One region of the Methylocystis sp. S23 genome, then DNA from elsewhere that is predicted to be linked to it. Evidence: predicted binding sites of a transcription regulator. Region 1 holds the regulator's gene; the other holds the start of a gene.
What was found. The regulator HrcA, encoded in region 1, represses chaperone genes, less so after heat shock. The targets are predictions, from matches to a motif close to GTTAGCACTCNCNNNNNGNGAGTGCTAAC.
Positions count from the first base shown of each region.

Region 2: a site for HrcA is predicted at 8,279-8,307, ahead of groES (co-chaperone GroES). Genes of this name have one in related genera too.

Region 1 is NZ_CM134185.1:113,876-125,252, forward strand. Features, by position in the region: gene ftsL (cell division protein FtsL) at 1-243, opposite strand, end outside; gene rsmH (16S rRNA (cytosine(1402)-N(4))-methyltransferase RsmH) at 243-1,283, opposite strand; RNA gene rnpB (RNase P RNA component class A) at 1,894-2,277, opposite strand; gene ACV7JP_RS00565 (hypothetical protein) at 2,331-2,885, opposite strand; gene ACV7JP_RS00570 (primosomal protein N') at 2,984-5,227, shown strand; gene ACV7JP_RS00575 (hypothetical protein) at 5,335-5,604, shown strand; gene ACV7JP_RS00580 (hypothetical protein) at 5,816-6,319, shown strand; gene hrcA (heat-inducible transcriptional repressor HrcA) at 6,356-7,441, opposite strand; gene ACV7JP_RS00590 (outer membrane protein) at 7,565-8,344, opposite strand; gene ACV7JP_RS00595 (glycosyltransferase) at 8,520-9,752, opposite strand; gene ACV7JP_RS00600 (glycosyltransferase) at 9,749-11,014, opposite strand; gene ACV7JP_RS00605 (hypothetical protein) at 11,064-11,377, shown strand, end outside.
Region 2 is NZ_CM134185.1:1,838,612-1,849,988, reverse strand. Features, by position in the region: gene pap (polyphosphate:AMP phosphotransferase) at 119-1,603, shown strand; gene ACV7JP_RS09135 (hypothetical protein) at 1,825-2,166, shown strand; gene galE (UDP-glucose 4-epimerase GalE) at 2,509-3,492, opposite strand; gene galU (UTP--glucose-1-phosphate uridylyltransferase GalU) at 3,627-4,511, shown strand; gene radC (RadC family protein) at 4,908-6,086, shown strand; gene groL (chaperonin GroEL) at 6,241-7,875, opposite strand; gene groES (co-chaperone GroES) at 7,925-8,212, opposite strand; gene lspA (signal peptidase II) at 8,452-8,967, shown strand; gene ACV7JP_RS09100 (hypothetical protein) at 9,075-9,791, shown strand; gene ACV7JP_RS09095 (M16 family metallopeptidase) at 9,872-11,203, shown strand; gene ACV7JP_RS09090 (M16 family metallopeptidase) at 11,286-11,377, shown strand, end outside.

The DNA of each region.
Region 1 (11,377 bases):
CGTCAATTGAAGGGGCTTCAAATCAGGCAGATATTTGTCGGCGAGCGGCTGTAAGCGCTCGGGGCGCGTCATATAGGCCCAATCCGCCCGCAAGACGGCGATGGCGTCGCGCTCCTGCTTGATCTCGATCTTGGTCTTGGCGATCTGCTCGGCGCGATAGGCCGTCTGATATTTGATCGAATAGGCGTAGACCGCCGAGCCGATGAGCGCGAGGATCGCGACGATGTTGAGAAGCCGGAGCATCAGACTTTTCCCTTGTCGCGAATGGGGAGACGCGCGAGCCGCGTGAGCTTGTCGCCGAGCGGCAAAGGCGGCGCCGATATGCGCGTCGCGCAGCGCAGCTTGGCCGAGCGGGCGCGCGGATTAGCCTCCGTCTCCTCGCGCGTCGGCGCGATGGGCTGACGGCCTTCGCAGATAAAGCTCGCGGGCGGCGGGACGGCCTCTCCCGGCAGGCGGCGCGAGCCGGTCTCGCCGCGTCCCGAGCGCTCGGCGAGAAACTGCTTGACGATGCGGTCTTCGAGCGAATGGAAGGTCACGACGGCGAGGCGGCCGCCCTCGGCGAGCGCGCGCTCGGCCGCGGAAAGAGCGTCGAGCAACTCGCCGAGCTCGTCATTCACCGCGATGCGCAGCGCCTGAAAGCTCTTCGTCGCCGGGTGAATATCGCCCGGACGCCCCGGCGCGACGCGGGCGATCATCTCGGCGAGCGGCTTGGTCGAGGTGAAGGGCGCGAGCTTGCGGTCATGGACGATAGCGCGGGCGATGCGGCGCGCGGCGCGCTCCTCGCCGTAGAAGTAGAAGATGTCGGCGAGCGTCTCCTCATCCGCCTCATTGACGATGTCGGCGGCGGAAAGGCCCCTGCCCTCCATCCGCATGTCGAGCGGGCCGTCGCCGCGAAAGGAGAAGCCGCGCTCGATTTCGTCGAACTGCATGGACGAGACGCCGATGTCGAGGACGACGCCGTCGAGCGGGACGAAGCCCTGCGCCGCCGCAACCTCTTCGAGTTGCGAGAAGCGGGCTTCGACCAATGTGAGGCGCCCGCGCGCCTGCGAGACGAGATCGGCGCCCGCCGCGATCGCCGTCGGGTCCCGGTCGAGCGCCAGAACCTTCGTGTCGGCGGCGGCGAGAATGGCGCGCGTATAGCCGCCGGCGCCGAACGTGCCGTCGAGATAGCGCCCGCCGTCGCGCGGACGCAGCGCCTCGACCGCCTCGCGCAGCAGCACGGGCACATGCCGCGCCGGGCCGTCTTCGCCCGGCAACCGATCCGCGCCGCGCTCCTTCTCCATCACGCTCGCCCTCGCATTGGCCCGCGCCTGCGCCGGAATGCGCCGGAAAAGCGCCGCCGGGCCCGAGAAAGGCCGGCTCGCGGTCACGGAGCGTCGCGGCGAAATCGATTGGCGGGTCATTTGTTTTTCAAGGCGTCGGCGAAGCGGCGGGAGCCGCAGCGCCTCCTCCGGCGCCAAACAGCATTAAGCTTTGTTAGTATTAAGGGAGGGTTACTGATAGCCCGGAGCAGCCATATGAACGCCGGCCGTGAGCGAATCCCTCCCCTTTAAGGGGACGGCGGCGCAGCAAAGCTGGGCCGGATGAGGTAAAGCCCCCATCAATGTGGCGGCGGCAAGAACCCCACCCGCCGGTCTTCGACCGCCGACCTCCCCGTAAAGGGGAGGTATTGGCGCCAACTCCATGACTATCGATCGCCAATTCGCCCTGACCGGCGCTTTACGTCAAATGCTGGCGGCCGCCCATCCCTCCCCTTTACGGGGAGGGTGGCGCGCGGAGCGCGACGGGTGGGGTAAAACCCCTTCGCCGCCGCCGCGCGAACCCCACCCGGCGGCCTTTGGCCGCCGACCTCCCCGTAAAGGGGAGGTGTTTCAGCGGCTCTCACGCAGGATGGGCGCCAGCCGGCCTGTAAGCCGGGTTCTGTATGGCGCGGACCGGTTTCCCGGCGCGCGCGTGACGGCCATTCCTCTGGGACGGTCGTCGCCGACCGCCTCGAGCAACCAACCCGGGCGACATCCCGGAGACGGGTTGAAGGTTTCTGGCCTTCGGTCGCCCCTATTCGGTTTTGCTCCCGGCGGGGCTTGCCATGCCCTCGGCGTTACCGTCGAGGCGGTGCGCTCTTACCGCACCCTTTCACCCTTGCCGGGCTTGCAGCCCGGCGGTTTGCTTTCTGTGGCGCTTTCCCTGGGGTCGCCCCCGCCGGACGTTATCCGGCGCCGTGTCTCCGTGGAGCCCGGACTTTCCTCTGCATGACGCAGCGGCCGTCCGGCCGACTGGCGTCATCAGGGATAGGGAGCGGACGCCGCGAGGTCAAGGCGGGGCGCCTGGGATTATTGTCCCAGACCCCGCATAAGCCGCGCGAAGCGCTGCGGGATCGCTTCCCGCCATGTCATGCGCCTTGATTCTCGCACGCGCTCCGAGACGAGCGCGCCCGCCGCAAGGCCGAAGGCGAGCGCGATATAGGACGCCAGCATCGACTTCTTTGAGAGCACCAGCTCCCAGCCGGGGGTGAAGCGCTTGGGCGTCGCGCCATAATCGACCACCCAGGCGATCCCCGACATCACAAAGGCGTCGCGCAGCAGGTTCATGAGCGTGCGCGGCGGGTTGAGCGCCAGCCAGGCCTCGAAGGGCGCCGCCCAGAAGATGGCGGACGCTTGATGCGTGGCGAAGCCGACAAGCGTGTGGCTGGCGCTTGGCAGCTCGACATTCGCGGCTTCGTCGCCCTGCGCCCAATGGCTCGTGGCGTTGATCGGCTGCAACGCGCCCTTGCCTTCCATCTTGGCGAGCGCCGCCAGCGCCGCCGCCGACACCAGGGCGGCGACGGAGCCCGTCACGACAGCCGACAGGCCGAGTTCAGACCATCTGCCGTTTACGACATTGCTCATGCGCGTCCTCCTCCAAATGTCCTCGCAAGCAGCAACCGCATCGGACGGGCTTCGTTCCGTCGCTTCCAGCAGGGCGATTTATGCTTTAAGGCCCGGACATGAGCGCGGCGCGGGATGAGTCGGAGGGAGCGCAGGTCGTCGACGTGCTGGCGCCTGTCGCCGTCGACTCGCTATACTCCTATCTCGCGCCGCCGGCGCTCGGCCTGCGGCCGGGCGACAGCGTCAGGATTCCGCTCGGAAGGCGCGAGGCCTATGGGGTCGTCTGGTCCGTGGCGGACGGCGCCTCCCCGCGCGGCAATCTCAAGACCGTCGCCGCGCGGCTCGAGCGGCCGCCGCTCTCGCAGAAGCTGCGCGACTTCATCGACTGGCTCGCCCGCTATACGCTGACGCCGCGCGGCATGGCGCTGCGCCTCGCCACCCGCGCCGCCGAGGACGCCGAGGCCGACGCGCCGCGTCTTCTCTACCGCGCGACCGGCGCCAGGCCCGCGCGTCTCACGCCCACGCGCGCGCGCGTGCTGAAGGCGGCGGAAGGCGGAATGGCCTTCGCCAAGAAAGCGCTCGCCGACGCCGCGGCCTGCTCGCCGGGCGTGATCGACGCGCTTGTCGACGAGGGAGCCATCGAGACCGTGGCCGCGCCGCCCGAGCCCGTCGCCGGCGCGCTCGATCCCGATTTCGCGGCGCCCGCGCTGGAGCCCGCGCAACGCGCGGCCGCCGACGCTTTGGCGGAAGCCGTCCGCGCGCGCGGCTTCAAGCCTTTCCTGCTCGAAGGCGTCACCGGCTCCGGCAAGACCGAAGTCTATTTCGAGGCGATCGCCGCCGCGCTGAAGGATGGCGGACAGGCGCTCGTGATGATGCCCGAGATCGCGCTCACGGCCCAATTTCTCGAGCGCTTCGCCGCGCGTTTCGGCGAGAAGCCGGCGGAGTGGCATTCAGGCGTATCGGGCCGCAAGCGCGCGCGCATCTGGCGCGCGGCGGCGACGGGCGAGCTCTCCGTCGTCGCGGGCGCGCGTTCGGCGCTGTTCCTTCCCTTCCGCGACCTGCGTCTCATCGTCGTCGACGAGGAGCATGAAGGCGCCTATAAGCAGGATGACGGCGCCTCTTACCATGCGCGCGACATGGCGGTCCTTCGCGCGCGCATCGAAAACGCGACGATCGCGCTCGCCTCGGCGACGCCGTCGATCGAAACGCGCGTCAACGCCGAGCGCGGGCGCTATGGCCATCTGCGCCTCGACGCGCGCGCCGGCGCCCGCCCCATGCCGATCCTCGAGTCCATCGACATGCGCGTCGAAGGTCCGCAGCGCGGGCGCTGGATCGCGCCGCGTCTCGCGCTCGCCGTCGGCGAGACCATTGCGCGCGGCGAACAGGCGCTTCTCTTTCTCAATCGTCGCGGCTATGCGCCTCTGACGCTCTGCCGCGATTGCGGCCATCGCTTCCGCTGCGCGCAATGCGACGCATGGCTGGTCGAACATCGCTTTCGCCGCGCGCTCGTCTGCCATCACTGCGGACATACGGAGCGCCGCCCCGATACGTGCCCCGAATGCGGCGCGGAGGACGCGCTCGCCGCCTGCGGCCCCGGCGTCGAACGTCTCGCGGAGGAAGCGGCGACGCTCTTCCCCGATGCGCGCATTCTCGTGCTCTCCTCCGACTTTCCCGGCGGCGCGGAAAGGTTGCGCCATGAGCTCGACGAAATCGCAAAAGGCGCTTTCGACATCGTCATCGGCACGCAGCTCGTCGCCAAAGGCCATAACTTCCCCCATCTCACGCTCGTCGGCGTCGTCGACGCGGATTTAGGATTGGGCAGCGGCGATCCACGCGCGGCGGAGCGCACCTTTCAATTGCTCAATCAAGCGACCGGACGCGCCGGACGCGGGGACAGACCGGGTCGCGCGCTCCTACAGACCTTCCAGCCGGAGCACCCCGTCATCGCCGCGCTGCTCTCGGGCGACGCCGAAAAATTCTACGCGCAGGAGATCGCTCTGCGCGAACGCGCGGGACTGCCCCCCTTCGGGCGCCTCGCCGCGCTCATCGTCTCGGGCAAGGATGCGGCGGAGACGGAGGCGCATGCGCGCGCGCTGGCGCGCGCCGCGCATGAATTGCCGCCCAATCCGCGCTATCGCGTCGCCGCGCTCGGCGGCCTGCCCGAAACAGGCGAGATCATGATGCTGGGGCCGGCCGAGGCGCCGATCGCGCTCATTCGCGGCCGCTTCCGCTACCGCCTGCTCGTAAAGGCGCCGCGCAGCGCCGACGTGCAGTCGTTTCTGCGCGATCTGATCGCGGCGGGACCGAAAGAGCGCGGCGGCGTGCGCGTGCAGATTGATATCGATCCGCAGAATTTCATGTAATCCCAAGCGAAGCGGCGGATGGTTGAAGGCCGAGCCGTGCGCCACAGATAGGTCTGATCCCGAAGCGCCTCCTGGCGCTTTGCCTTCTCTGTAAGGGAGGAACATTGATGATCAGGTCAATCTTCTTCGCCGCGCTTGTCTCCTGCGCCTTCGCCGCGAGCGCGCCCTTCGCCTCCGCGACGCCCCTCGCGCCGAAGACGTCGCCCGGCCTCGACGCCGCGCAGCAGGCGCATTCCGTGCGGATCTGTGATCGCGATCGCTGCTGGTGGTCTCGCGGCCATCACTTTGGAGACGACCATTGGGGTTATGGCCGCCGCTGGCGCGGAGACCGCTGGCATCGTGATTGGGACGACGACGATCGCGACTGGGATCGTTGAAGCTTTTTTTGAAGCCCAGCGACAGAGGCTCGCGGCTCTGCCGCGGGCCTTTTTTCTTTCGCTTCTTCGCATCGTCGCGCCGCTTCCGGCAGGTTTGGAAATCCGCGTTGAAAGGGCGTACGCGCGCGACAGATACGACGGACCGAACCGCCGGCCGTCCCCCGTCGAGCCCTGTGTCGGCGGTTTTTTCCGAGCTGGAAAGGACGAGACGATGAGGAAGACGCTTCTCCTGTTGACGGCTGCGTCGGGCGCGCTCGCGGTCGCTGCGACTGCTTCACGCGCGGCCGCGCCGACGCGTCCCATTCTCGATGCTGGCGTCACGCAGGCGCATGCGGTCCGAATCTGCGACGAGGATGGAGACTGCTGGTGGTCGGACGGCCGTCATCGCGGCGGCTATTGGGACGATCGCCGCGACCGCTGGCGTCACGGCTATCGCGACGACGATTACTACGGACGCGCCCCGCGTGATCGCGACTGGGATCGCGACGATTTCCGTCGCGAGCGCGGCATGCGCGACCGCGAGCGGGGCGATCTCGATCGCGACGAGGATCGCGACCGCATGGGACGCGGCGCGGACAGAGACCGCGACCGCAGCGCGCGTGACGATAGCTGGCGCGACCGGGACAAGGATTTGCGCACGGGCGCCGATCAGGGGATGAAAGAGCGCGGCGAACAGTCCGGCGCGCAGACCAATTCGGAGAGCGGGAAGAATTGACATGCAACGAAGCGAGCCGCTACGCGGCGGCTCGCTTCACGCGCCGCCGACGACGCGGGCGACGACCTTGGCCGTGTAATCAACCATGGGCACGATCCGCGCATAGTTCAGCCGCGTCGGGCCGATCACGCCCAGCGCGCCGATGATGCGGCGCTCGCTGTCGCGCAAAGGCGCGGCGATCATCGAGGAGCCGGAGAGCGAGAAGAGCTTGTTCTCCGAGCCGATGAAGATGCGCACGCCCTCGCCCTGCTCCGCGCGTTCGAGAAGATCGATCACTTCCGTCTTGGTTTCGAGATCGGCGAAGAGGAGCCGCACGCGCTCGAGATCGACCGCCGCCGTAAGATCTTCGAGCAGATGCGCCTGCCCGCGCACGATGAGCTGGCGGCTTTCGCTCGACGCGCCCGCCCAGCTCGCATAGCCCGCCTCGACAAGTCGCGCGGTCAATTCGTTGAGCTCGATTTGCGCGGCGCGGCGCGACGCTTCGATGCCCTCGCGCGCCTCGGCGAGCGTTCGTCCCGTTATCCGCGCGTTGAGATAGTTCGCCGCCTCGATCAGCGCCGAGGCGGGCAGATCGCGCGTGACGCGAATGACGCGGTTCTCGACCGTGCCGTCGTCGGCGACGAGAATGGCGAGCGCCCGCTCGGGCTCCAGCCGCACGAAGTCGATCTGCTTGAGCCGCACATTCTCCTTGGACGCCACGACGACGCCGGCCACGCGGGTGAGGCCGGAAAGCAGGCTCGTCGCCTCGGCGAGCACGCCCTCCAGATCATGGTCCTTGGAGGCGGCTTCGACCTCCGCCGCGATACGGGCGCGCTCCGCCTCCTCTATGTCGCCGATCTGCAGCAGCGAATCGACGAAAAAGCGCAAGCCGAGCTCGGTCGGCAGACGGCCGGCGCTCGTATGCGGGGAATAGATGAGGCCAAGCTCCTCGAGATCCTGCATCACATTGCGCACCGAGGCGGGCGACAGCGTCATGGGCAGGATGCGAGATAATTGGCGCGAGCCGACCGGCTCGCCGGTCGTCAGATAGCTGTCGACGAGCAGGCGGAAGATTTCCCGGGAGCGCTCGGTCAACACTGAGAGGTTGGATGCCGGCGGGAGGATCGGCGACGGTCGGATCATGGGCGGGAGAATAACGCATCGGCGCGCCGCGTCGAGGCCGGGGCCGCGCGCGGGAAAAGCCCGCCAAACAAAAAGCCCGGCCGCATGGGCCGGGCTCCTGACCGGAAGAGTTCCCAGCCGTCTTTAGAGACCGAGATTCGCGATGCCGAGCAGCGCGCCGATGCTCTTGAACTGGTAGTTGACGCCGACGCGCGCCATATGCGTGTCGAAGCCGTTGCCCTGGAAGGTGCGATAGGCCGCCGGGAAAGCGAGGCCATTGCCGTTCGTGCCCTGCAGGCTCGAATAGAGATATTCGGCCTTGACCGAGATATTGTCGAGCGCCGCATATTCGAGGCCGCCGCCGACCGTCCAGCCGGCCTGCCACTTCGAGGCCGAGGTGGGGAACAGGAAGCCGCCGACATTCTCGACGCCGCCCGTGAACAACTGGCCATAGGCGAGACCGCCCGTGACGTAAGGCAGGAAGCGGCCGAAGGCGTAGCCGATGCGGGCGCGCTCCGTGCCGAACCAGCGCAGGCGGCTGCGCAGGCCCGCGCCGCCCCAGCCGCCGTTATTGTTGCTGCTCACGTCGGCATAGCTGAAGTCCGATTCATAGCCAAGCACGATGTTGTTCGGCATCTGCCAGAGGGCGCCGCTCTGGACGCCGACCAGGAAGCCGCTGGTGCCGTGCGACGATTCGGCGTGATTCCAGGCGAAGGCCGGCGCGAAGGAATAGACGCTCGAAATATAGTTCGCCGAGCCGCCGCCATAGCCGCCGCTGATGCCGAAATGATAGCCCGACCAGCTGAAAGGAGCCGGGGCGGGCGGCGGCGGGGGCGCCTTGTAGCTGGGCAGATCGGCGGCCGCAGCCGCGCCCATCGCCACTATCGACGCCAGCGCGCCGAAAACCGTAGCCTTGAACGTCATAATGGTGCTCTCCAATTACAAGGCCGCCCGGTCGTCGGAGCAGCAGGATGATGAAGAAAGTAACATCCGGAGATGGACGAAGAAATTATCGCCTGCCCCGCCCGGTCGAATTTACCGGCGGCGTTGCGCCCGCGTCACACTGATGCGTAATTCTCTGTTTCCAATTGAGAAGCATTTAAGGATGCGGACTTAGCAGGGGCTCGGCCAGCGCGGCCAAGTTTCGCCGATAGGCCGCGAGCGAGAAGCGCGACTCATAATAGGACGAGGCGGGGCTCGCGGCCCGACGCGAATCACCCGGCGCAAGCTTCTCGGCAGCGGCGCCAAGCGTCCTTGCGAAGTCGTCCGCCGTCTCGACCACAGTCACACCGGCAAGGCTGAAGGCGTCGCCATCCATTCCGCGAAGCGCCTGCGGGGTCGCGATGATCGGCAGGCCGCTCGACATGGCCTCCACGGTCTTGATGGAGAGGCCCGTGCCGCCGATCGTCGGAAGCAGGACCAGCCGGGCGTTGGCGTAGATCGCGCCCGGATCGTCGACGCGGCCGAGGAACCAGGCCTTGTAGGCTTCATATTGCTCCGGCGCGCGGGCGCGGACTCCGGCGTCGACATTGCCCGCGATCTTCACCGTCACGCCGGGCGTCTTGGGCGCGACCTCGCGCAGGAACCAGATCACGCTCTCGACATTCGCCGTATTGTTGCTGGAGACGATGACGATGTCCGGCCCGCCGGGCCCGGCCGGCGCCGGAGGCGTCGGAGGATAGAGCAGCGCATGGCGCTTTTCCGGCAGCAGCGCGCGGAAATCGTCGGCCTCCTGCGCGTTGAGATGCAAGAGTAGATCCGCGCCGCGCATCGCCGCCAGCTCTTGCGCCAGCATCGCTTCGTAAGTGACGCGCGGCGAAAGCCAGGGCATGCGCTCATTGATCAGCGCGAACTGGCGCGCCTGCAGATCATGCGTGTCGAGCATGACCGGCGCACGGCCTTTCGCGAGACGCCGCGCGACGGGCATCAGGAAGAAATGGTTGCAATGGACGAGGTCGAACTCCCGCGCCGCGACCTCCGGCGATAGCCTGGCCCGCTCGGCCATGCCGAGACGGATCGACGCCTGATCGCCATGGATATAAGGCCAGAGCGTCCGCGTCAGAAAGCGCGGACCCAGCATGGCGTGGAAGGGCGCGCCGCCATGATAGCGCGGACCGGCGTCGAGCTCAGGCGTCGCCTGCGCGAAAGATTTCCAGATCCAGCGGCGGCCCGGAACGAAGCCCGGATCGGAGCTGATCGCGATGGGCGAAACCTCCGCTTCCATCGCACGGTAGGCCTCGATCTGGCCAAGCACCACCCTATAGGTGCCGCACGAGTGCCAGGCCGGATGCACGAGCGCGACGCGCCGGCCGGCGAGACCCGCCCCGCTCATGCGGAAAGCGTCTCCAAAGCCCCCGCCAGCGCCCGCGCATAGGCGTCGAGGCTGAAAGCCCGATCATACAGCATGCGCGTGTCGCTCGCCGCCGCCGGCGTGTCGCCGCGGTCGGCTCGGGCCTGGGCCTTGCGCCAGAACCGGGCGAATTCGGCCGCGTCATGCGCCACGGAGACGTTGGAAAGCGTCGAGGGGTCGATCTGCATGCCGCGGAAGGCGCGCGGCGTCGCGATGATCGGCGCGCCGCAGGCGAGCGCCTCCACGGCCTTGATCGAGAGCCCATGGCCCTCCACGGTCGGCAGCAGCACGCAGCCCGCCCGTTTGTAGACCAGGGCGATATTGTCCACCCGACCCATGAAGAGATGGGCGTTCGCCTCGTAGAACTCGGCGTCGCGCTTCTTCACGCCCGCGTCAATATTGCCGTAGATCGAGACCTTGGCGCCGCCGGCCTTCGGCGCGACCTCGTCGAGGAACCAGCGCAGACTCTTGTAATTGGCGTAATTGTCGCTCGCGACGATGACGATCTGCGTCCCCGCGGCGCGCGGCACGTCCGGCACGGCGGGATAGATCAGCGCATGCCGGGCCTCGGGCAGGAGATCGCGGAAGTCGCGATATTCCTCCGCGTTGAGATGCGAGCAGAGATCGGCGCGCCGCATCCAGTCGAGCTCCACCTTCAGCATGTCCGAATAATCGGCGTAAGGCGGGATGAAAAAGCCGCCCTGATTGCGCAGCGCGAATTGCCGCGCCTGAATGTCCTGCGTCTCCAGAATGACGGGAATGCGCTTGCCCTGCTTCAACCGTTCGACGAAGGGCAGCGTGAAGAAATGATTCGCATGGATGAGGTCGATCGACTCCGCGTCGATCTCCTGGGGCAGCGGCGCCCGCCTGGCGATCTCGATCAGCCACGAGGCCTGATCGCCATGGACGAGCCGCCAATAGCCCCTGGCTAGAAAGGCCGGCGACAGCAAGGACGCGGTCGGCGCGCCGGAATAATAGCAGCGGTTGGCGCCGATATTCCCGGCCGCGTTCAGATAGGCGTCCCAGCGCGCTCCCTCCGGCGCCGCCGGGCCGAGCGCGTCCATCATGGCGACGGAGAGGACGCGCGCCCCGAGCGCCCGATAAGCGGCGATCTGACTGACATTCACCTGATAGCTGCCGCAGCTATGCCAGGCGGCGTGGACGACGGCGACGGTTTTCCCAGCCAGCGGCTTGCCCACAGGCGGCGGCGCGGCGCTCGCCTGCGCCTGCGAAAACTCGTCCAAGAGACCGCCCCCTTGCTTTTGCCCGAATTTTATCAGTACACCCCCGTATATGAGCCTTCGTCTCCCGAATCCACCCCTTCGCGCGCCCGAGTCCGAGACCGGCGCTCCCGCCCCGGCCAAGCGCTACGGCGTCGCGATCGTCGGCAACGACAAGATCATCGACTGGCTGCTGCCCTTCCTCGAAAGCTACCGCGACACCAATTCGTCGCTGCCGATCTATCTCATCCCCTATGACGACAATGTGGAGATGACGAAACGGGCGGCCGACATTTACGGGGCGACCTATGTGGCCGAGGAGCCGGTCGAGATCGACAAGCTCTCTCATGAGCTCTATCCGGGGATCTTCAACAACAACCGCCGCCG
Region 2 (11,377 bases), 1.7 Mb from region 1:
AACCAAATAAAAACAATGGCTAGAAAAGGATTTGGAGTTCTGCTGAGCTACGGGACCCCGCAGCCAACATCTACCACAGCGGGGCCGATTGAAAAGTTTCGATTGTGGAAAGACGGCCATGTTCGAGTCCGCCCGCCTGCCGCATGTGATGAGCAAAGCGGAATTCGCCGCCGCCGAGGAGCGGCTGCGGGAGCAATTGCTCGACGCGCAGTTCGAGGTGGCGGAGCAAAAGCGCGCCGCAATCCTGGTATTGATCAACGGCTCCGACGGCGCGGGCAAGGGCGAGGTGGTCAACCGCCTCTATGACTGGCTGGACGACCATCTCGTCGAGACGCTCTCCTATGGCGCGCCGACCGACGAGGAGCGGGCGCGGCCCGGCTCGTGGCGCTATTGGCGCGACATGACCGCCAAGGGGCGAATCGGCTTGGTGCTCGGCTCCTGGCACCATCGCCTGCTGCGCAACCGCGCCCTGCGCCGGCTCGGCAGGAACGCCTATGACAACGCCCTCGAGGAGATGATCCGCTCGGAGGAAATGCTGCGCCTCGAAGGCGTCCATCTCCTCAAGATCTGGCTGCAGATGGATGACGGCGAGGCGCAGCGGCGGCTGGAGAGGCTGCGCGAGTCCAATGGCGCGCTGCGCCGCCCGGCGGTTATCGAATGGGCCGAGCTCGACGGCCCCAAGGCGCGCGCGCGCCTCGTCGACGCCGCATTGGAAATGATCGAAAAGACCTCCGCCGGCGACGCGCCCTGGGCGGTCGTGCCCGCCGCCGATCCCTATTATCGCGACGCCGCCGTGGGCGGCCTGCTGCTGCGGACGCTCCAGCGCGCCGCCGCCGGCGTCGGGCCGCCGCCGCCGCGCGCGAGCGCCGCCGCCGCGCCGGCCCCGGACCTGCCCCGGCCGAGCCTCGCCTCGGCGCTCGATCTCACGAAGAAGCACGATCCGGAGACCTATAGCCAGGAGCTGCGCGCGCTGCAGCGGCGCCTCACCGAGGCGACCACCGCCAAGAGCTTCAAGGACCAGGGGCTCGTTCTCGTCTTCGAAGGCAATGACGCCGCCGGCAAGGGCGGCGTCATCCGCCGCGTGCGGGAGGCGCTCGATCCGCGGCGGTTCCGGGTCCATGGCGTCGCGGCGCCGACGGACGAGGAGCGGGCGCGGCCTTATCTGTGGCGCTTCTGGCGCAATATCCCCCGCCGCGGCGACGTCGCGATCTTCGACCGAAGCTGGTATGGCCGCGTGCTGGTGGAGCGCGTCGAAGGCTTCGCCGCGCCCGAGGACTGGATGCGCGCTTATCAGGAGATCAACGATTTCGAGCGGCAGCTCGGCGAGACCGGCTACATGGTCGTCAAATTCTGGCTGGCCATCTCGCCGGACGAGCAATTGCGCCGCTTCCAGGATCGCGAGGCGAAACCCTTCAAACGCTACAAGCTCACGCCCGATGATTGGCGCAACCGCGAGAAATGGCCCCTCTACGAGGCGGCGATGACGGAGATGGTCGACCGCACCAGCTCGCGCCTCGCGCCCTGGACGCTGGTCGAAGCCGACGACAAGAAATATGCGCGGCTCAAGACGCTGCGCGCCATCGTCGCGCGTCTGGAGGCCTGATGCGGTTCCCCGCTTGATTGCTTCGCTATGACGCTCCCGCCGTCATCGCGAGCCTTTTCTCGAAGTCGGGCGTGCCCGACTTCGCAATGCTGGCGAAGCAAACCAGAGGGTCATCGCGGCTCCTGGATTGCTTCGTCGGCTTCGCCTCCTCGCAATGACGGTGCGCGCGCAAGCCTCGCGACAGCCGGCGATCCTAGGCTCAGCGGGCGTCATGTTCCTGGATGGCCCTTCCGATCCGGAAGGAGAGACGCATTGCGAGGATCGACATGCAGGGGAAAGACGCCCTGGCGCTTCTGAGCTTTTCCGACGCCGAGTTCCTTGCCGCCGCGGGGCCGGCGGTGCTGCGCCTGAAGCTTCTCGAGGCCACCCATCTCGCGCAGAGCCGCCGCCTGCCGGAGGATTTGCGGGAAGCCGCGCGCCGCGCCGCGAGCGAATTGCGCCAGCTCATCCAGGAGCGGCCCTGCGTTTCCCTGATCGATCGCGCGGCGCAGCAGGCGGTGATCGATATCCGCCCCGCGATCGAGACGGCGCGCCATATCCGCGCCGTGGCCGGACGCGCCTGAGCGCGTCGTTGCGCGCGAAGCAATCCCGAGCGCGCTGGCGCTCAGGGCGATCGGGTGAAGGACGACAATCCTCGCCCTCATGCCGAGGAGCCGCCAAAGGCGGCGTCTCGAAGCATGAGGAGGCTCCGCAGGAGCCGTCTCGAAGCGCGAGGGGGGCGAGTCCAGATTGCGGGAATGAAGGCTTCCTCGTCCTTCGAGACGCGAGCTTCGCTCGCTCCTCAGCATGAGGAAAGCCTTCACGCGGTCGCCCTGCGCTGGCGCGCTTCGCCGCATTTTCGAAGCCGGACATATCCGACTTCGCCATACGCCTTCGCAATGACGGAGAGCGGGTGGTCGGCGACGTCACATCTGCCCGCCCAGCCGTTTTTCCCAGTCCAGCGCCTGACGCACGATCTCGTCCAGATCGTCATGCTCGGGCTTCCAGCCCAGGAGAGTCCGGGCCCGTTCGTTCGAAGCGACGATCGCCGCCGGATCGCCCGGGCGGCGCGGCACATATTCCACCTTGAAATCCACGCCGCTGATGCGCTTGACCGCCTCGATCACTTCCAGCACCGAAAAGCCCCTGGCGTAGCCGCAATTGGCGACGAGGCTCTTGCCGCCTCCGCGCAGATGGCGCAGCGCGTCGAGATGGGCGCAGGCGAGGTCCGTGACCTGGATGTAATCGCGCACGCAAGTGCCGTCCGGCGTGGGATAATCCGTGCCGAAGACCTGCATTTTCGGGCGCTTGCCCAGCGCCGTCTGCGCCGCGACCTTGATGAGATGGGTGGCGTTGGGCGTCGACTGGCCCGAACGTCCCTGCGGATCGGCGCCGGCGACGTTGAAATAACGCAGCGCCACATAGGCGAAATCATGGGCGCGCGCCGTATCCTCCAGCATCCACTCGACCATCAGCTTGGAGCGGCCATAGGGCGAGACGGGCTTCAAGGGCTCGTCCTCGGTCACCGGCAGATGGTCCGGATCGCCATAGACGGCCGCGGTCGAGGAAAAGATGAAATGCTTCACGTCGCAGCCCACCGCCGTCGCGATCAGCGTGCGGGCCTTGGACGTATTGTTGAGGTAGTAGCCGAGCGGATCGGCGACCGAATCCGGCACCACGATCTTCGCGGCGAAATGGATGATGGCGTCGATCTCATGGCGGCTGATGGTCTCGGTGACCAGGTCCTCGTCGCCATCGTCCCCGACGACGAGCGGCACGCCTTCCGGCACCGCCCAGCGGAAGCCGGTGGACAGGTCGTCGAGCACGACGGGCTTCTCGCCGGCGTCGAGCAATTCGAGAACCGCATGGCTGCCGATATAGCCGGCGCCGCCCGTCACCAAAACAGCCATCTTCGTTTCCTATCTTTCCACACGCGAAATTAACGCCGCCGACCTAAAAAAAAACAGGTTTCTCGAGGGAAGACTCCCGGTCTTTCCGCGAAACGCGGCGTTTCCCCTCACTCAACCACTCGAAGCGGACACTCATGACCAAGCGCATTCGCAAGGCCGTTTTCCCCGTCGCCGGACTCGGCACGCGTTTCCTGCCCGCCACCAAGGCGGTGCCGAAGGAAATGCTCACTGTCGTCGACCGTCCGGTCGTCCAGCATGTGGTCGACGAGGCGCGCGAGGCCGGCATCGAGCATTTCGTCTTTGTTACAGGACGCGGCAAGGGAGTCATAGAGGACCATTTCGACATGGCCTATGAACTTGAGGACACCTTGCGCCGCCGCAACAAGACCAAGGAGTATGAAGCCTTGATGGCGGACCTGCCCAAGGCGGGCGCCGCGAGCTTCACCCGCCAGCAGGCCCCGCTCGGCCTCGGCCACGCCGTCTGGTGCGCGCGCGAGATCGTCGGCGACGAGCCTTTCGCCGTGCTGCTGCCCGACATGATCACCCTGCCGGCGCCGGGCCAGACCGCGCGCTGCCTGGCGCAGGCCGTCGCGGCCTATGAAAGGCATGGCGGCAACGTCATCGCCGTCGAGGAAGTGAAGCCCGAGGAGACGCATCAATACGGCGTCGTCGCCACGGGCAAGGACTATGGCGCGACCTTCGAGATCACGGGCATGGTGGAGAAGCCCCCGCAGGGGACGGCGCCGAGCAATTACATCATCTCCGGCCGCTATATTCTGGAGCCCGAGATCTTCGACCTGCTCGAAAAGGGCGAGAAGGGCGCGGGCGGCGAGATCCAGCTCACCGACGCCATGATCCTTCTCGCCAAGGAGCGTCCTTTCCACGGCGTGCGCTTCGACGGCCGCACCTATGACACCGGCTCGAAGCTCGGCTTCCTCGCCGCCAACATCGCCTTTGGCCTCGCCCGCCCGGACATTGCCGACGGGCTGCGCGCGGAGATCGCGAAACTGATCGGCTGACGCCGTCTTATCCCTGATTTGGGCCGCGCGGCCGTGGAAAGCTTGGGCCGTTGAAACGGCCGGCGCCCGACAGAGCGCAAAAACAGTAACTTGACAATTTGCGGCGATGGCTTCTAGATCACGCTGCGATGGGCGGAAACGCGCCACCGCAGCGTGATCGATCAAATTAAGACGCGCTTCCCGCGGGAGGCCGGCTTCTCTTTTTCGCCGCGCGCGGCTCTTTCCTTTCACGCGCGCATCAGACCAAGTTCGACCCACGCCATTCTCATCCGCTCCGGCGTTACGCCGTCGAGCATTTTCCGAGGCGCCCGAATGCAGCAGCCAAAAAGCGACCAGTCGGGCCGAGCGCCATAGCGCTGCAAGCGATTGCCGCTCCAAGGGGGACGAACCGACGCCATGGCGAATTCGAAGCTTTCCCGCGAGCGGCGCCCGGCCGACCTTCTGGAGGATCCCCAAATTCGCGCTCTGGCGTTGGAGCTCGCGCTGCAGCAGTCGAAAGCGGGCTATTGGGTCTGGGATCTGGAAACGGGCAGATTGGCGTGGTCGCGGGAGGTCTATGCGATTTTCGGGATCGATCGGGTCGAATTGAATCTTGAGGATTTCCTGAAGCTCGTTCATCCCGAAGACATTCCGCGCGCGCAGGCGGCGTGGACGAAGGCGCTGGCCGACGGGTCCGCCTTGCGTTTCGATTTCAGGCGGGCGTTGCCCGACGGCGGCGTCAAATGGCTGACGAATTACGGAAAAGCGAGATTCAACGCCAAGGGGATCGCCTCCCAGTTCATCGGAACGGTGAGCGAAAGGGAGAGCGGATGCGCCGGCGACGACTGGCTGAGCGACTCGACGCCGAACGACACGGATGAGCCGCTTTTTCGTCCGATCGCCTCGGTGGATCAGCTCAAGCGATTGCAACGGGACATTGTCGCGCGTCCCGCCGACGACGTCGGCCGCGCGCGGCTCGAACAGCATCTTCTTGAGCTCCTGCTGCGCGGCGTCGCGCCGCCGGTCGAGGCGCGCAAGACGGCCCGGTCGCTCATCCAGCGATTCGGCGCGACCGCCGCGGTGCTCGAAGCGCCGGAAGACGCCCTGTCCTCGGTCGATGGCGTGAGGGCGGCGCATCTCGTCTTCCTCGACGTCGTCCGCCTCGCCATGGAATGGACCCTGCGGCCGACGCGCGAGCCGGTGCGCTTCGAAAGCGCGAGCTCGATCGTGAATTATCTTCGCATCGCGCAGGGCTACAAGACGAAGGAGATTCTGCGCGTGCTCTTCCTCGACCGGTCGCGCCATATCATTGGCGACGAGATCATGCAGGAGGGCACGGTCGACTATACGCCGGTCAATGTGCGCGAGATCATCAAGCGCGCGCTGGAGCTCTCCGCGGCGTCGCTCATCCTGGCGCATAATCATCCCTCAGGCGACCCGACGCCCTCGTCGAAGGACATATTGACGACGCTGAAGGTCGTCGAAGCGGCGAGGACTCTCGGCATCGCCGTGGACGATCACATCGTGCTGAGCAAGCACGGCCACACCAGCATGCGCGCGCTGAAGATGATTCCGGAACCAGATATTGAGAGGTGAGACGGTTTCCGCCTGATCGCTTCGCGCAATGCCCGCGGCGCCGTTGCGAGCCGAAGGCGAAGCAATCCGGACCGCGTGAGAGACGGCAAAACCCAAAAGGAAAAGCCCCGGGTTTCCCCGGGGCTCTCCAATCCTTCGTGACGACCGACGGAACTTAGAAGTCCATGCCGCCCATGCCGCCGCCCGGCATCGCCGGAGCCGCTTCCTTCTTCGGCTGCTCGGTGATCGTCGCCTCGGTGGTGATGATCAGGCCGGCGATCGACGCGGCGTCCTGAAGCGCGGTGCGCACGACCTTGGTCGGGTCGATGATGCCGAGCTTCACGAGATCGCCATATTCGCCCTTCTGGGCGTCGAAGCCGAAATTATAGTCGGTCGCCTCGAGCAGCTTGCCGACCACGACGGCGCCGTCGCCGCCGGCATTGTCGACGATCTGGCGCGCCGGGGCCTGAATGGCCTTGCGCACGATGTCGACGCCGGTCTTCTGGTCGCCATTCGCCGTGGCGACGCCCTCGAGCGCCTTGATGGCGCGCAGCAGCGCGACGCCGCCGCCGGGCGAGACGCCTTCCTCGACGGCCGCGCGGGTCGCGTTGAGGGCGTCGTCGACGCGGTCCTTCTTCTCCTTCACCTCGACCTCGGTCGCGCCGCCGACGCGGATCACCGCGACGCCGCCCGCGAGCTTGGCGAGACGCTCCTGCAGCTTCTCGCGGTCATAGTCCGAGGTCGTCTCCTCGATCTGGCCCTTGATCTGGGCGATGCGGGCCTCGATGTCCGACTTCTCGCCGGCGCCGTCGATAATGGTGGTGTTCTCCTTCTCGATGCGCACGCGCTTGGCGCGGCCGAGCATGGGGAGCGTCACGTTCTCGAGCTTGATGCCGAGATCCTCGGCGATCATCTGGCCGCCGGTGAGGATGGCGATGTCCTCGAGCATGGCCTTGCGGCGGTCGCCGAAGCCCGGCGCCTTGACGGCCGCAATCTTCAACCCGCCGCGCAGCTTGTTGACGACGAGCGTGGCGAGCGCCTCGCCCTCAATGTCCTCGGCGACGATGACGAGCGGCTTGCCGGTCTGGACGACCGCCTCGAGGATCGGCAGCAACGGCTGCAGCGTCGACAGCTTCTTCTCGTGAATGAGAAGATAGGCGTCGTCGAGCTCGGCGATCATCTTCTCGGCGTTGGTGATGAAATAGGGGGAGAGATAGCCGCGATCGAACTGCATGCCCTCGACGATGTCGGTCTCGGTCTCGAGGCTCTTGGCCTCCTCGACCGTGATCACGCCCTCATTGCCGACCTTCTGCATGGCCTTGGCGATCTCCTCGCCGATGAAGCGGTCGCCATTCGCCGAGATGGTGCCGACCTGGGCGATCTCGTCATTGGAGGTGACCTTCTTCGAATGCGCCTTGAGGTCGGCGACGATGGCCTCGACGGCGAGGTCGACGCCGCGCTTCAGATCCATCGGGTTGAGGCCGGCGGCCACGGCCTTGGCGCCTTCCCTGGCGATGGCGGCGGCGAGGACGGTCGCGGTGGTGGTGCCGTCGCCGGCCGAGTCGTTCTGCTTGGAGGCGACTTCACGGACGAGCTGGGCGCCGAGATTCTCGAACTTGTCGGAAAGCTCGATCTCCTTGGCGACGGTCACGCCGTCCTTGGTGATGCGCGGCGCGCCGAAGCTCTTCTCGATCACGACGTTGCGGCCCTTCGGGCCCAGCGTGACCTTGACGGCGTTGGCGAGAACGTCGACGCCGCGCAGAATGCGGTCGCGCGCGTCGGTGGAGAAACGGACGTCTTTGGCTGCCATTTGGGAAACTCCTGAATTCTAGGGGAAAGTCGTTGAAGGGCGGGCCGAGTTATTCGACGATGCCCAGAATGTCGCTTTCCTTCATGATCAACAGATCGTCGCCGTCGATCTTGACCTCGGTGCCCGACCATTTGCCGAACAGCACGCGGTCGCCGGCCTTCACGTCGAGCGGAACGAGCTTGCCGCTCTCGTCGCGGGCGCCGGGACCGACGGAGATCACCTTGCCCTCCTGGGGCTTTTCCTTGGCGGTGTCGGGGATGATGATGCCGCCCTTGGTCTTCTCTTCGCCTTCGATGCGCTTGACCACGATCCGGTCGTGCAGGGGACGGAACGCCATTGCAATGTCTTCCTTTTCTGCGCCACGGGCGGCTCATTCCGCCCGTCGCAAGCCATAAGCGAAATTGTTGTCACTCTCTATCGACGAGTGCCAACAGCGCAGGGGAGATATTGCGCCGCGCGGCGGATGTCAAGATTTTCCGGATCGGCTAGCTCCTTTGGAGACGGGAGGGTAAAGATGGTCCGGCGCCGCCGGGAGCGCCGCTCGACCAGACAGAGATCTCGGATTGGACCCTCGAATTGCCGCCTCTCCTCTCCTCGCCCCGCGCCCTCGGCCTCCTCGCCGCCGTCTCCGCCGCGGCCCTCGACCAGGCGCATAAGTTCTGGATGCTGAACGTCTTCGGCATAGAGGCGCGGCAGCCGATCGCGCTCGCCCCCTTCCTCGACCTCGTCCTCTCCTGGAATTACGGCGTCTCCTACTCGCTTTTCCCGGCGCATGAGGGGGCGGGACGCGCCTTGCTCCTCGCCGGCCAGAGCGTCATCGTCGCCTGTCTCTTCTGGTGGATGTGGCGCGCCTCCAGCCGGCTCGCCGCGCTCGCATTCGGCCTCGTGATCGGCGGCGCGCTCGGCAACGCCGCCGACCGGCTGACGCGCGGCGCCGTGGCGGATTTCTTCTATCTGCACACGACGCTGCCCGTCGGGCCGCTCGCCAATTACGTTTTCAACGTCGCGGACGTCGCCATCACGGCGGGGGTGGCGCTGCTGCTCTATGAGAGCGTCCTGCCGCCGCCGGCGGCCGCTCAGGACCCGGCCTGACGCCGGGCGCCACTAAATCGCCAACAAGTCGCGCGCATTGTGCGCCCTTAAGGAGCAGACGCCCGCCGGCGCGCGGCGCGTCGGCCCTGGGCCAAGGAGTTGGAAAGATGAAGCTTGCACGGTCTTCGCGCCGCGCGCTCTGCATTGTCGCCGGCGTCGCCGCAGCCTATGGCGCGCCGGCCCGGGCCGCCGACGACAAGTCGACGATCAGTTCGGTGATGGAGCTTGTCGGCTATTCGTCCGATCCTTCCGCCGAAAAGATCGACTACACCGAACGCCCCAAGCTGGTGCTGCCGCCGCGCGCGGGCGATCTGCCCTCGCCAAGGGAAAACGCGGGCCGTCCCGACGGTTGGCCGACTGACGTCGCCGCCGCGCGCCGCCGCAACACGGACCGCTACGCCAAGGTGCAGAACGCTCCGCCGGAGGAGAGGAAGCCCGGATTGCTCGAGCGCATTCGCGGCCCCAAGCCCGATTATGCGCCGGGCACGGACGACGAGCCGGGCTTTCTGCAGCGCGCGCTCAACGCCGGCGCCCGGTCCAGCGCCCCGGTCATGGACGAGCCGGCCCGCCGCATGCTGACCGAGCCGCCGTCGGGCTACCGCCGCCCGACGACCGATCTCGCCAAGGTGCGCGACTCGGATCCCAAGAAAAGCACCTCCTGGTGGAATCCGCTATCCTATGTCGGGGGCGATGGAAATGACGGCGACCCCGTGGCCCAGACGGCCGGCACGGCGCCGGTCCAGCGGCGCACGGCCAGCGGCGAGAGCGGCGGCGGCCTGCTCTCCGGGATGATGCCGAACTTTCTGAGAGGCTCGGATAAGTAGCGTTTAGCGTTTTTGGGCCTATATTGGGAGCCAGGTTTTCCCGTTTTCGAGCGGCCACGAGCCGCCAGAAAGGCCCGTTCATGTCGTCTTCCTCCGCGTCGCCGACCGTCTCGCTCACTCCGGGCGCGGCCGGCGACTCGGCGCCCGCCAGCGCCAATGTCTTCAATTTCAAGCTGGATAACGGTCTCGAGGTCGTGGTCATCCCCGACAACCGCACGCCCGTCGTGACCCATATGATCTGGTACAAGAACGGCTCCGCCGACGATCCGCTGGGCAAATCCGGCATCGCCCATTTCCTCGAACATCTGATGTTCAAGGGCACCGCGAACCATCCGCAGGGCGAGTTCTCCAATCTCGTCGCCGAGCTCGGCGGCCAGGAGAACGCCTTTACGAGCTATGACTACACGGCCTATTTCCAGCGCATCGGCAAGGAGCATCTCGGCACGCTGATGGCGTTTGAGGCCGACCGCATGCGCAATCTCGTCCTCACCGACGAGGTGGTGACGCCGGAGCGCGACGTGGTGCTGGAAGAGCGCCGCATGCGCACGGACAACGACCCCTCGTCGCAGCTCGACGAGGCGGTGCAGGCGGCGCTCTTCGCGCATCACCCCTACGGCACGCCGATCATCGGCTGGAATCACGAGATCGAAAGCCTGAATCGCGAGGATGCGCTCGCTTATTACAGCCGCTTCTACACGCCGGAGAACGCCATTCTCGTCGTCGCCGGCGACGTCGAGGCGGAGGAGGTCCTGGCGCTCGCCAAGGAGAGCTACGGCAAGATATCCGCGCGCGCCGAGCCGCCGCGCCGCAACCGCACCAAGGAGCCGCCGCACCGCGCGCACCGGCTCGTTTCGCTTTCCGACGAGAAGGTCGAGCAGCCCGCGCATGAGCGCGTCTTTCTGGTCCCCTCCTACCGCACGGCCGCGCCCGGCGAGGCCGAGGCGCTCGAGGCGCTCGCCTATATGCTGGGCGGCGGCGGCGCCAGCGCGCTCTACGAGACGCTCGTCGTGGAGGAGAAAATCGCCGTCGGCGCCGGGGCCTATTATCTCGGCTCGGCCGTCGACGACACGCGGCTCTGGGTCTATGCCACGCCCGCGCCGGGCGTGCCGCTGGAGGAGCTCGATCAAGCGGTCGACCGCGTCATCAGGCGTTTCATCGAGCATCCGATCGACGAAGGGCATCTCGCGCGCGCCAAGACCCGGCTCGTCGCGGACGCCATCTATGCGCAGGACAGCCAGGCCTCGCTCGCCCGCTGGTACGGCGAGGCGCTGGCGACGGGGCTCGCCATCGAGGACGTCGTCGCCTGGCCCGCGCGCATGGAGGCGGTGACCGCCGCCGACGTGACCGCCGCCGCCGGAAAATGGCTCGACAAGCGCCGCGCCGTCACAGGTTTTCTGTTGCCTTGCGAATAGCGAATTGCGAGTAGCGAATAGAGAGGAGCTGCTCGCATTTCACTACCCGCTATTCGCCACTCGCTATTGGCTAGGACCATCCATGACCGCCCACGCCCCCGTCGTCACCGTCGCCTCCCGCGCCGAGCATGTGCAGAAGATCGTCACGCCCGGCGGCGTCGCCGCCTGGCTCGT